DNA from 2 places in the Actinoplanes sp. CA-015351 genome. Region 1 is predicted to be linked to the other one. Evidence: riboswitches for the same ligand, from Rfam matches in the RefSeq annotation. Region 1 holds a riboswitch; the other holds the start of a gene.

The links. Region 1 has a riboswitch for cyclic di-AMP ahead of ACQP2E_RS01745 (coiled-coil domain-containing protein). Riboswitches for the same ligand answer to the same signal wherever they lie in the genome.
Region 2: another riboswitch for cyclic di-AMP. It lies ahead of ACQP2E_RS02280 (transglycosylase family protein); the one in region 1 lies ahead of ACQP2E_RS01745 (coiled-coil domain-containing protein).

What each region holds. Positions count from the first base shown of each region.
Region 1 is NZ_CP192102.1:388,660-394,339, forward strand. Features, by position in the region: gene ACQP2E_RS01735 (glycoside hydrolase family 65 protein) at 1-836, shown strand, start outside; gene ACQP2E_RS01740 (coiled-coil domain-containing protein) at 891-1,907, opposite strand; cyclic di-AMP (ydaO/yuaA leader) riboswitch at 1,914-2,046, opposite strand; cyclic di-AMP (ydaO/yuaA leader) riboswitch at 2,254-2,389, shown strand; gene ACQP2E_RS01745 (coiled-coil domain-containing protein) at 2,394-3,407, shown strand; gene ACQP2E_RS01750 (ABC transporter ATP-binding protein) at 3,445-4,218, opposite strand; gene ACQP2E_RS01755 (ABC transporter permease) at 4,211-5,107, opposite strand; gene ACQP2E_RS01760 (TetR/AcrR family transcriptional regulator) at 5,296-5,680, shown strand, end outside.
Region 2 is NZ_CP192102.1:510,377-516,056, forward strand. Features, by position in the region: gene ACQP2E_RS02270 (LysR family transcriptional regulator) at 1-534, opposite strand, end outside; gene ACQP2E_RS02275 (YybH family protein) at 605-961, shown strand; gene ACQP2E_RS02280 (transglycosylase family protein) at 1,227-1,880, opposite strand; cyclic di-AMP (ydaO/yuaA leader) riboswitch at 1,881-2,053, opposite strand; gene ACQP2E_RS02285 (saccharopine dehydrogenase family protein) at 2,278-3,516, shown strand; gene ACQP2E_RS02290 (calcium-binding protein) at 3,593-4,702, shown strand; gene ACQP2E_RS02295 (serine/threonine-protein kinase) at 5,038-5,680, opposite strand, start outside.

The DNA.
Region 1 (5,680 bases):
CGGTCGAGGCCTGCAAGCGCCATCCGGACCTGGCCCGCAAGTTCGGCGTGGACGACGAGGAGGCTGCCTCGTGGCGTGACGCGGCGGCTGCGGTGCACATCCCGTACGACAAGGAACTCGGGGTGCACCAGCAGTGCGAGGGCTTCACCCGGCTGCAGGAGTGGGACTTCGAGAACACTCCGCCGGAGGCGTACCCGCTGCTGCTGAACTTCCCGTACTTCGACCTGTACCGCAAGCAGGTCATCAAGCAGGCCGACCTGGTGATGGCGATGTTCCTCCGTGGGGACGCGTTCACCCCGGAGGAGAAGTCGCGTAACTTCGCCTACTACGACGCGCGGACCGTCCGGGACTCGTCGCTGTCCGCCTGCGTCCAGGCGGTGCTGGCGGCCGAGACCGGCCACCTGGAGCTGGCTCACGACTATCTGGGCGAGGCCGCCCTGATGGACCTGCATGACCTGCACCAGAACGCCCGGGACGGCGTGCACGTGGCGTCGCTTGCCGGCACCTGGATGTCGCTGGTCGCCGGTCTCGGCGGCATGCGGGACTTCAACGGGCAGCTGAGCTTCGCGCCGCGCCTGCCCAGCCGGATCAACAACCTGGAGTTCTCGCTGCTCTGGCGCGGCCTGCGGCTGCGGGTGGCGGTGACCGCTGACGAGGTCACGTACTCGCTGCGCAACGGCGGCGGCTCGGCCCGGCTCACCCTGGTCCACCACGGCAAGGAGCTGGAGGTGACCCAGGTGCGGCCGGTGACCATGCCGATCCCGCCGGCGGTCACGGTCGGCCCGGCGCCGTACCAGCCGCACGGGCGGGCTCCGGTCCGGCGCGCCGTGCACTGATTTCCGGCAGCGAAAAGCCCCCGTCCTTTCGGACGGGGGCTTTTCCATCACTGTCTAGAGCATCGACACGTGCACGTGGTCGGTGTGGTCGCTGACGCCGTGGTAGGCCTTCCAGCCGGACGCCGGGAACCAGATCTTCTTGTACCAGATGACGTAGTAGATCCCGAGCTTGTCGGCGTTACGCACCAGGAACGCCATCAGGTCGTTGCCGTACTTCATCATCTTGTCGTTGTGCGCCGAGGAGAAGCCGCTCTTCTGCAGCGACCAGTCGCAGGCCCGGCCCTTGGGGTGCTCGAAGGGCCCGCCGTCACGGTGACAACCGACGAAGAGGTCGAATCCGGCTTTCTTCGTCTCTTTGTACATATGCAGCGTGCGCTTGGTGATGCAGCCGTTTGTCGTCGGGTCGTTCTCGGTGCAGCCCTCCGCGGAGAAGCCGCCGCTGGAGTTGCGCGGCGCGGCCGAGGCGACAGGGGATTTCGCCACCACGAAACCGTCGGTGAGCGCGTCGCCACCGACCAGCTTCAGAGCTTTCTCCGCCGAGTCGCGCTGCTTTTTCATCAGCGCCGAGTTCTGCTTCTGTGCCTTGACCTCGGCATCGAGTTTCGCCTTGCTCTCGGTGACCGTTTCGATCGCCTGGTTGAGCTCGTGCAGCTTCTCGTCGTGCAGCTTGTTGATCTCCTCCAGGGAGATCGCCTTCTTCAGGAAGTCATTCGACGAGTTGGCGCCGAGAAGGAAGCCGACCGCGCTCAGGTTGCCGGTCACGTACTGCTCGCGGGCGATCGAGTTGACCTCGGGGATCAACTGGTCGCGCCGGGTCTCGGCGGCTTTGATCTCGACGTTGAGCTTCGCCTGCGCCTTCGTGGATTTCGTCACAGCTGCCTTGGCCGTGACGAATCGCCGGTTGGCGGCCTCGATGACGTCTGAGAGCAGGGCGTCCTCGTCGTCCTCCTCAGCGGTGGCGGACGAACCGCTCGGCTCCGCCGAGGCAGGGGTCACCGGCGCCACGAACAATGCCGTGGCCACCAGTGGTGCCAGGGCAAGTGTCAGCCACCGGCGGGGACTTCCGATCATCAACAGTTCCTTCCTTGTCACCGCCGACCGAGTTAGCTGACGGGTTCGGGACGGAAGAGATCCCTACCGCCCGAAGGCGGATTCACCCCACTGACTTGGTTCCCCGGCTCACCTCACGGTGATTAGGCGGCGGCCTGCCGGCTCCTCGGGGGCGGTGCCGTCCTGGCAGGACCGGCGACGAGTTTACCTGAGGAATGGCGCGGTATCAGGACCGCGGAACCGGCAAAACTGTTACCGGCCAACGACTTTCTGTAACCAAATCACCTCACGTGGCCACGCAATCGCGGAACGTACGAGAACTGTCGATCTGTCGATTGAGTGGGTATGGTCGGTTCCGGTTCCCACCCGGGGACCGCCGCCTAATCGCCACCCACGGCGAGCCGGGGAACCATATTTCCTCGGGGTGAATCCGCAACCGCGGTAGGGATTTCCTTCGTCCCGAACCCGTCAGCTAACTCGGTCGGCGGCCGACGGAAGGAATAACCTGTGCAGCGAAAGACTGCGCGGCGATTAGCGGCTGTCATGGCGCTGCTGCTCGCTGTGTGCGGGATGGCGATAGTGGCGTCACCGGCCACCGCCGCTCCCGGTGACAACGGTGACGACGGTGAGGGCGGCTCCAAGTCACTCGTCGAACAACTGGAGGACGCCTCCAGGGGTTACGTCGAGGCCAAGGCGAAGCTGAAGACCTCCAAGAAGAAGCAGACCGAGCTGACGGCCACGCTGAAGAAGCTGGACGCCGAGGTCGGGCCGAAACAGGCGGCGCTCGACGAGATCGCGTCGCAGGCGTACACGTCCGGCCGGCTCGGTGGGATGTCCGCTCTGATCACCGCGAGCGACACGGGCAGCTTCATCGACCGTGCCGAGACCCTGGCGTCCGTCGCGGCCGATCAGAACGACGCCATCGAGGATCTCAAGGCCACGCTGGACGGTCAGCGCAAGGCCAAGCTCGCCATCGACGCCACCGTCAAGGACCAGCAGAAGCAGGTCAATGTGATGGCGAAGAAGAAGCTGCAGGTCGAGACGGCGCTCAAGAAGGCGAACCAGGGCGCTGACGCGTCCTCGTCGAGCGACGGCGGCGGCAGCGCCAAGGCGGATCCGGCGCCGAGCGGCTCGGGCTCCGGTTGCAGTGAGCCCGACCCGACCAGTGGCGGCTGTCTGACCCCGCGCACCCTGCACGCGCTCAAGCAGGCGCAGAGCGACGGCTTCAAGCGGTACGTGCATTGCTTCCGCGAGCAGAACAGCGGTGAGCATCCCAAGGGCCGGGCCTGCGACTTCGCCGCCGACAAGAACGGTTTCGGCGGCGACGCGACAGGCGCCAGCAAGACGTACGGCAACAACCTGGCGAACTACTTCATCAACAACGCGGACGCACTCGACGTCCTGTACGTGATCTGGTACCGCCGGATCTGGCTACCGAGCAGTGGCTGGAAGTCGTACAGCGGGGCGGGTGGCGACCCGTCCAGCGACCACACCAACCACGTGCATCTCTCGGTCCGCTGATCCTGCCGGCGGCTGTTCTCCTGGGGAGTGCGAGGCGCTACTTACGCATGTAGGCCTCGTACTCCCGCATCACCTCGTCGGTGGGCCCGTCGGCCCGGATCTCGCCCGACTCCAGCCAGATGCACCGGTCGCAGGTGTCCCGGATCGACTGCTCGCTGTGGCTGACCAGGAAGACCGTGCCGGCCTCGGCACGCAGCTCACGCACCCGAGCCTCGCTGCGGCGACGGAACTTGGCGTCACCGGTGGCCAGCGCCTCGTCGATCAGCAGCACGTCGTGCTTCTTCGCCGCGGCGATCGAGAACTTCAGCCGGGCGGCCATGCCGGAGGAGTACGTCCGCATCGGGTACGACGAGAAGTCGCCGCGCTCGTTGATGCCGGAGAACTCGATGATCTCGTCCTTCTTCGCCTTCACCTCGGCCGGCGACATGCCCATCGCGAGGCAGCCCAGCTCGACGTTGCGCTCGCCGGGCAGTTCGTTCATCAGGGCCGCGTTCACACCGAGCAGTGACGGCTGGCCGGCCGCGTAGATCGCGCCCTTGGAGACCGGCAGCAGCCCGGCGACCGCCCGCAGCAGGGTCGACTTGCCCGACCCGTTGCTGCCGATCAGCCCGATGGCCTCACCCTTGTACGCCGTGAAGCTCACACCCTTGACGGCGTGCACCTCTTTGATGTTCGCCGCCTTGTCGTTGGTGACCAGGCGTTTGAAGCTGGCGAGCGGGCTGCCGCTGCCCGGCGAGGCCGAGCTGTGCACCTTGTAGATGATGTGGGCGTTGTCCGCGATGACGGTCGGGGTGTTCTCGTTGTCAGCCACGGCCGTAGCCCTTCTCTCCGCGCCAGAAGTACACGTAACCACCGATGCCGACGATCAGGCTCCAGGCCAGCGCCTCGATCCACAGCACGGTCGGCGATCCGGCGAGCGTGACGTTCTCCAGCAGCGCGTGGCGGTACAGCTCGATGAAGATCAGCAGAGGGTTCGCCTCGACAAGCGCGAGCTGCCAGCCGTCCAGCTTGTCCTCGAACAGGGTGACCGGGTAGAGAACCGCGGACCCGTACATCCAGAACCGCATGATGAACGGGATCAGCTGCTTGATGTCCCGATTCTTCGAGCCGTAGCGAGCCATGAACATGGCCAGGCCGGTGTTGAAGAACGACTGGAGAGCGAGCAGCGGCAGCAGCAGGAGCCACTGCGTGGTGATCGGCTCACCGGTGATCAGGACGATGCCCATCAGGACGATCAGGGCGACCATGAAGTTGCGGATCTCGACCAGCGCGGCCGAGAGCGGCAGGCTCGCCCGGGGGAAGTGCAGCGCCCTGATCAGGCCCAGGTTGCCGGTGATCGCGTTGATCCCGGACTGCACGATCGACTGGGAGAACTGGAAGACGAAAACGCCGATGCAAAGGTACGCCGGGAAGTTCTCGATGCCCCTGCTGGTCCCGATGATCACACCGAAGATCAGGTAGTACACCGCGGCGTTGATGATCGGCGTGAGGACCTGCCACACCGTGCCGAGCTTCGTGCTGCCCAGCGAAGAACTCATCTTGGCGCTGGCGTGCGACTGGATGAAGTGCCGGTACGACAACAGCTGACGCGTGTACTCAGGGAGGCTGGGAAGCCGCCCGGACGCTGTCAGACCGTGCCGCCGGGCGAGCTCCTTGGGCGAGAGCTCGGCGCCGGTCTCGGCGACCGCCGTCTCTGGCATGGGGTGGTGCTCCGATCTAGTCGGCCCGGCGGAGGCGGAGGGCTCCTGTTGCTGCTGCGAGGACACAGCTAGCAAGCATGACAGGCGCTCGCCGCTTCCGTTGGAACGGGTTCGTATCGACGTGGCTCTGAAGGTAGCTGACCAAACGGCGGAACGCAACCGTTACGTCGTAGCGTTATAGTGACTCTGTGGCGACAACAAAGCGCGCACCTGCCGGAGCGGCGGTGCTCCGAGGCGACATCACCGTGGCGATCCGCAACGCGGTCATGAACGAGTTGGCGGAAGTCGGTTACGGCCGATTGTCCATCGAGGCGGTGGCCCGCCGAGCGGGGGTCGGCAAGACCGCGATCTACCGGCGATGGAGCAACAAACTCGAGATGGTCATGGAGATCGTCTCGGACATCGCCGAGCGTAAGGTGCCACTCCCGGACACCGGGAGTTTCGCCGGCGACCTGCAGCTGCTCATGTTCATCGTGAGCAAGGCGCTGCAGCACCGGATCGCGTCGCAGATCATCCCCGATCTGATGGCCGAGGCGGCTCGCAACCCGCAGATCGCCGAGACCCTGCAGGGTG
Region 2 (5,680 bases), 120 kb from region 1:
ACCTGCTAACTCGTTGTCGGCCGGGACCAGTGCGACGAGCCGCTCGCTCGCGATCACATGAGTCGCGAGGTGCTCGGGAGGCTCGCCTGCCAGACCGGCCAGCGCCAAATCTAGGTCGCCGGAGCGCACGCCGGCGACGAGCTGGTCCGAATTCGCCTCCACGAGTTCGAGTTCGATGTCGGGGTGTTCGGAATGGAACGCTGCGAACGCATCGAAAAAGGGCGTCACCTCGCAGCCGATCACCATCCCGACCGTGAGCCGGCCACGGACCAGGCCGAACACGTCGTCGATCGAGTCACGCATGTCGGCTGCCGCGTCGAGGGTCGCGCGGGCGTGCCGGAGCGCCGCCTCACCCGCGTCGGTGAGGCGCGCGGTACGCGCGGAACGGTCGAAGAGCTGCGCTCCGAGCTCGTGCTCCAGTGCCTTGATCTGGGCGCTCACCCCGGACTGGGTGATGTGCACGCGCTCGGCGGCACGGGTGAAGCTGGCCGTCTCAGCGACGGCCACGAAGTATTCGAGCTGGCGCAAGTCCATGAGTCATTCTACTGGTTATCAGAAGAACTATGCGTTGGACTTGTTCCTGCCTCTCCGGGAGGCTGTAGCCATGACCGGGAAAGCGCACCGACCTGAAGACCTGACCAGGCTGTTCGTCGAGCGTGCGAATGCGAAGGACGCCGACGGAATTGCGAATCTCTATGAGGAGGATGCCGTGATGGCTTACCCGCCAGGCAGCCAGACGCGTGGCCGCGAGGCGATCCGCAAGCTGTGGGCCGAGCTGCTGCCGCACATGCCCGAGTTCGAGCCGGAGCCGCCGCTACCGACACTGATCAGCGGCGACCTGGCGCTCACGTCGACGCCGCCGAGCGACGGTTCAGGCGCGCGGGCACAGGTCGCCCGGCGACAGCCCGACGGCACGTGGCTGCGCGTTCTGGACCAGCCGGAGTTCACCCGCCCAGACTGACACGGCGGCACGCCGCATCGAGCCGCGGCGGCACGCCGCATCGCGCCGCGGCGGCAGCTCACGGCGGCGGCATGTCAGGGCGACGCGTCACGCCGACGGCATGTCAAGGCAGCACGTCACGGCTGCGGCATGTCACGGCAGCACGTCACGGCTGCGGCATGTCACGGCTGCGGCACGTCCCCACGCCACGGAGGCACGGCGGCATTCCGGGCGTCCCGGATTTGAGACGCCCGGCGTCCCGGGCGATGAAGAGGTGTTCCGTCCTCTACAACCTGATGCGCTGGCCGACGTAAACGCGGTGCGGGCTACGGAGGATGTCGTCGTTGGCGCGGTAAAGGGCCCGCCAGCCACCGGCGACATCGTTCCGGCTGGCGATGCGTGCAAGCGTGTCGCCTCGGCGGACGACATAGGTCCGTGTGGCCGACCGCCCGCTGATCGCGTTCTCCAGCACCACACTGCCTCCGGCAGCGGGGCGCACCACGCGCGCCGGTGCGTTGCGCACCACTCGGGCCGGCGCCTTACGTGCCGTTCGAGCTGGGGAATTGCGGACTGTCTTGCGGCTCGCCTTGACGCTCGCGCGCTTGCCGCAGGTTGGCCAAGCGCCGATTCCCTGCCCGCGCAGCACGCGTTCCGCGACGCGGATCTGCTCGGTTTTTGTTGCCCGGTTCGCGGTCCGGGCATAACGCGCACCGCCATATGCACGCCACGTGCTGTGGCTGAACTGGAGGCCGCCGTAATAACCATTTCCTGTGCTGATGCGCCAGTTGCCGCCTGACTCGCAGCGGGCGATGGCGTCCCAGTTCACGTCGGACGGCACAGCATGCGCAGGCACGCTGGAGCCCAGCAGGCCCACGGTTCCGACGAGTCCCGCGACGGCTACACCGATCGCGAGGTGGACCTGCTTTCGGATTTGCACCATTTCAGTTGTCCTCCACGCCTGCGAGGTCAGCTGTCGGGTTCGGGCAGAGTGGCCCGGCCGCACGGTGCGGCTTCACCCCAAGACGCATAAGCGCCGGAGAACCTGTGGGTCCCCCGCTCCATGCCTTTGAGTTGTGATCCGTGGTCGGCGGCAGGATTCGGCGTTCCGGCCACGGTGCCCGCCTCATGCGGGCTACCAACGGGTGTCTCACCCTCCGGTCACGCGGCGCCACGCCTTCACGGGCTACGCCTTCATGCCGGTCCGATGGACCTGTTCCCCCAAATTAGCCCTTTGATCCGGGCTTGTATGGATAACTCGGCAGATTTTCACCAACCCACCTACCAGGAGGTAACTGATGTGCTGCGCACCCTCCACCAAGGGTGCACAATCGGCACCCATGAGCGATCAAGCACGCGAGTTCGACGTGATCGTGTACGGCGCCACGGGTTTCGTCGGTGTCCTCGTGGCACGGCACCTGGCCGGATTCGCACCCGCGGGCACACGGATCGCCCTCGCCGGACGGTCACCGAAGAAACTGGAGGCAGTCCGCACCCGGCTGAACGTGGACTGGCCGCTCGTGGTCGCCGACGCCACCGACAAGGCCGCGCTGGACACTATGGCCGCACGCACCCGGGTGGTCATCACGACCGCTGGACCTTATGCGAAATACGGCCGGATACTTGCGCACGCCTGCGCCGAAGCGGGCACCGACTACGTCGACCTGACCGGTGAGGTGCTGTTCGCCCGGGACAGCATCAACGACAACCATGAGGCGGCTCGGCGTACCGGGGCGCGGATTGTGCACTCGTGCGGGTTCGACTCGATCCCGTCCGACATCGGCGTGCACGTGCTGCACTCGCTGGTGGAGGCCGAGGGCGCCGGCGAGCTGACCGACACCACACTCGTGGTGACGAGCCTGCGCGGCGGGGTGAGCGGCGGCACGATCGACTCGATGCGCTACCAGGCTGACGTGATGAGCAAGGACCGTGCGCTGCGAAAGATCGGCGCCAGCCCGTACTCGTTGAGTCCGGATCGCGCGGCGGAACCGGATCTCGGCCGGCAGGAGGACATGCCGGTCCTCCCGGCATCCGAAGTGGATCCGTCGCTGCGGGGCCATCTGGCGCCGTTCGTGATGGCGTCCTACAACACGCGCGTGGTGCGGCGCAGCAACGCACTGCGCGAGTGGGCCTACGGCCGGCAGTTCCGATACCGCGAGCTGATGAGCGTCGGCGCCTCACCGCTGTCCCCGGTGATCGCGCACGGTACGAAGATCGGGCTCGGCGCGCTGTTCGTCGGGTTCGCCGTGCCGCCGGTCCGGTTCGTGCTGGACCGGATCCTCCCGAAACCCGGCACCGGACCGAGTGAGCAGCGTCAGCAGTCAGGTCACTTCACCATGGACATCTTCACCACGACGAGCAGCGGGGCGCGCTATACGTCCCGTTTCCGGGCGAAGGGCGACCCGGGCTACGCGGCCACCGCGGTCATGCTCGGCGAGTCAGCACTGGCCCTGGCTCTGGACAGGGAGAAACTGCCGCCGTCCGAGGGCGGTGTCCTGACCCCGGCCACCGGGATCGGAGACGCCCTGGTCGAGCGGCTGCGCACCTCAGGAATGGAGATCACCGCTCGCAAGCTCTGACTGCGGCTTTTCTCCTATCGACGTCGTAACGGTGCCGTTCTATGATCCTGGCGCTGGATCTCGGGGGAGGACTTGTATGTCTCGTTCTATCTGGCTGACTCGTGTCGGCATCGCCATGTTCACTATCGTCTCGGCTGGTGTCCTCGCGGCACCCGCGCAGGCGGCCACCTCGGGTGTCGTCTCGGTCGTGGGCAAGACGACGGTGCAGTACAAGTCCGCGACCGGCGCCAAGAACAAGGTCGTCGTCACCCGGGCGGGGCGGACGATCACGATCGACGACCGGGTCACGGTCAAGGCCGGCAAGGGCTGCAAGAAGGTCAAGGGCGACAAGACGAAGGTCCGCTGCCCCTTGGCGAAGGCGCCCACGAGGCTGCAGGTCTACACCTACGACCGCAGCGACTCGATCACCAACAAGACCGGCGTACGGATGACCGCGGACGGCGGCACCGGCAATGACGTGCTGACCGGCGGTTCGCTCGGCGACCGGCTCTACGGCGGCACCGGGAACGATTACATCAACGGTCGGTTCGGCAACGACACGATCTACGGTGACGCCGGCCATGACACGATCCACGGCTGGTTCGGCAAAGACGTGCTGCACGGCGGTGACGGCGACGACGACATGTGGGGCGAGGAAGGCAACGACAAGATCTACGGCGAGGCCGGTCGTGACGACCTGGAGGGTTATCAGGGTCGTGACTACCTCGATGGGGGTTCCGGCGACGACTCGCTGTCCGGGGATGTGTACTCCGACGGCATCGCTGCCGACGTCATTCTGGGCGGCCCCGGAACGGACATCGTCAACTATGGCGGCCACGAGAAGGCGATCACTGTCGACCTCGACGGTTCCCCCGGTGACGATGGCATGAAGGGGGAGCACGACACGGTCGGCGCCGATGTCGAGAGCCTCGTCGGAGGCTGGGGCAACGATCGGCTCACCGGTAACGCGGCGAACAACGTGATCCAGGCGTACACCGGGAACGACATCGTCTACGGCGGCGGGGGCGACGACTGGCTGTTCGGCGACGACGGCCGCGACAAGATCTACGGCGGGGCCGGTGACGACTGGCTTGAGGGCAACGATCACCCGGACGTCCCGGACCGGCTCGACGGCGGTGCCAACGGACCGCTTGGTGACGAGTGCGTCGTAGGCAAACTCGACACAGCGGTTGGCTGCGAACGCTGAGAACGCCACCCATGTCGTAACGCTGAGAAACGCCACCCGTGTCGAAGCGCCACGCGTGTCGTAACGCTGAGTAATTCCACGCAACCTCGTGAGTAAGGCCTGAGCTGCGAGGACACGGCTCAGGCCGCCGCCGTCAGCGCTTGGCCATCCGTTACCTATCCGTGATGTTAATCCGAGAACCAAGAGGCGAGTGGCGGCATCGCACTGGAGGAAAGCATGGGGAGTTCCGCGGGGGATGACCGACCAGTGCTTGTGGGAACGGCCGCAATACGGGGGCGGCCGACTTCACGGCTCTGGTCGGCCACCCGCTCTTTCTAAAACCCGCCCAGCTTTCTCTAAAACCCGCCCAGCCGGAGTGTGCGCAGTACCTCGTCGGTGCGGTCTTTTCCGTCGACCTGGGTGATCTGGATGTAGACGCCATCGAGCAATACCTCGGTATAAGCCGCCTCGCACCCCGTCCACCGCTGAGCCACGCCAGCCCGGCCGGCGGCGACGACGCGGCGTTCAGGCAGGCGTGTGCAGTTCTTGTGACGCGGCGTTTCCGGAGTTCCGAGACCCGCGAACACTCCCGGGGCGTCGCCCGCGTTCAGATCCGCGGAGACGTGCAGGCCGGGGCGCTGGCCATCCTTGCTTTCCCAGCCGCTGTCGTGCAGCTGCTGTCCCCACTGTTCAGGAACGGACAGCGAGATCGCGCGGGTGCTGTCGGTTACGCGTACCCAAGAAGGTGGGGTTGCGTCCGGGACCGTGGCGCCTGCGGTGGCGGCGACGGCGGCCAGGGCGAGCGTCGCACCGAGGAGGCGTCCGGCGCGGCGGGCGAATCGGCGCCTTCGTTTCGGCACCGAGATGTCGAGAGCAGCGGCGAAGGCGGCCGCGGACTCCCAGCGGCGGTTTCGGTCGGCGTCGAGCGCCCGCAGCACCACCCGGTCGAGCTGGCGCGGAATCCCAGGCCGCAGTTTCGACGGGGCAACCGGCGCACGC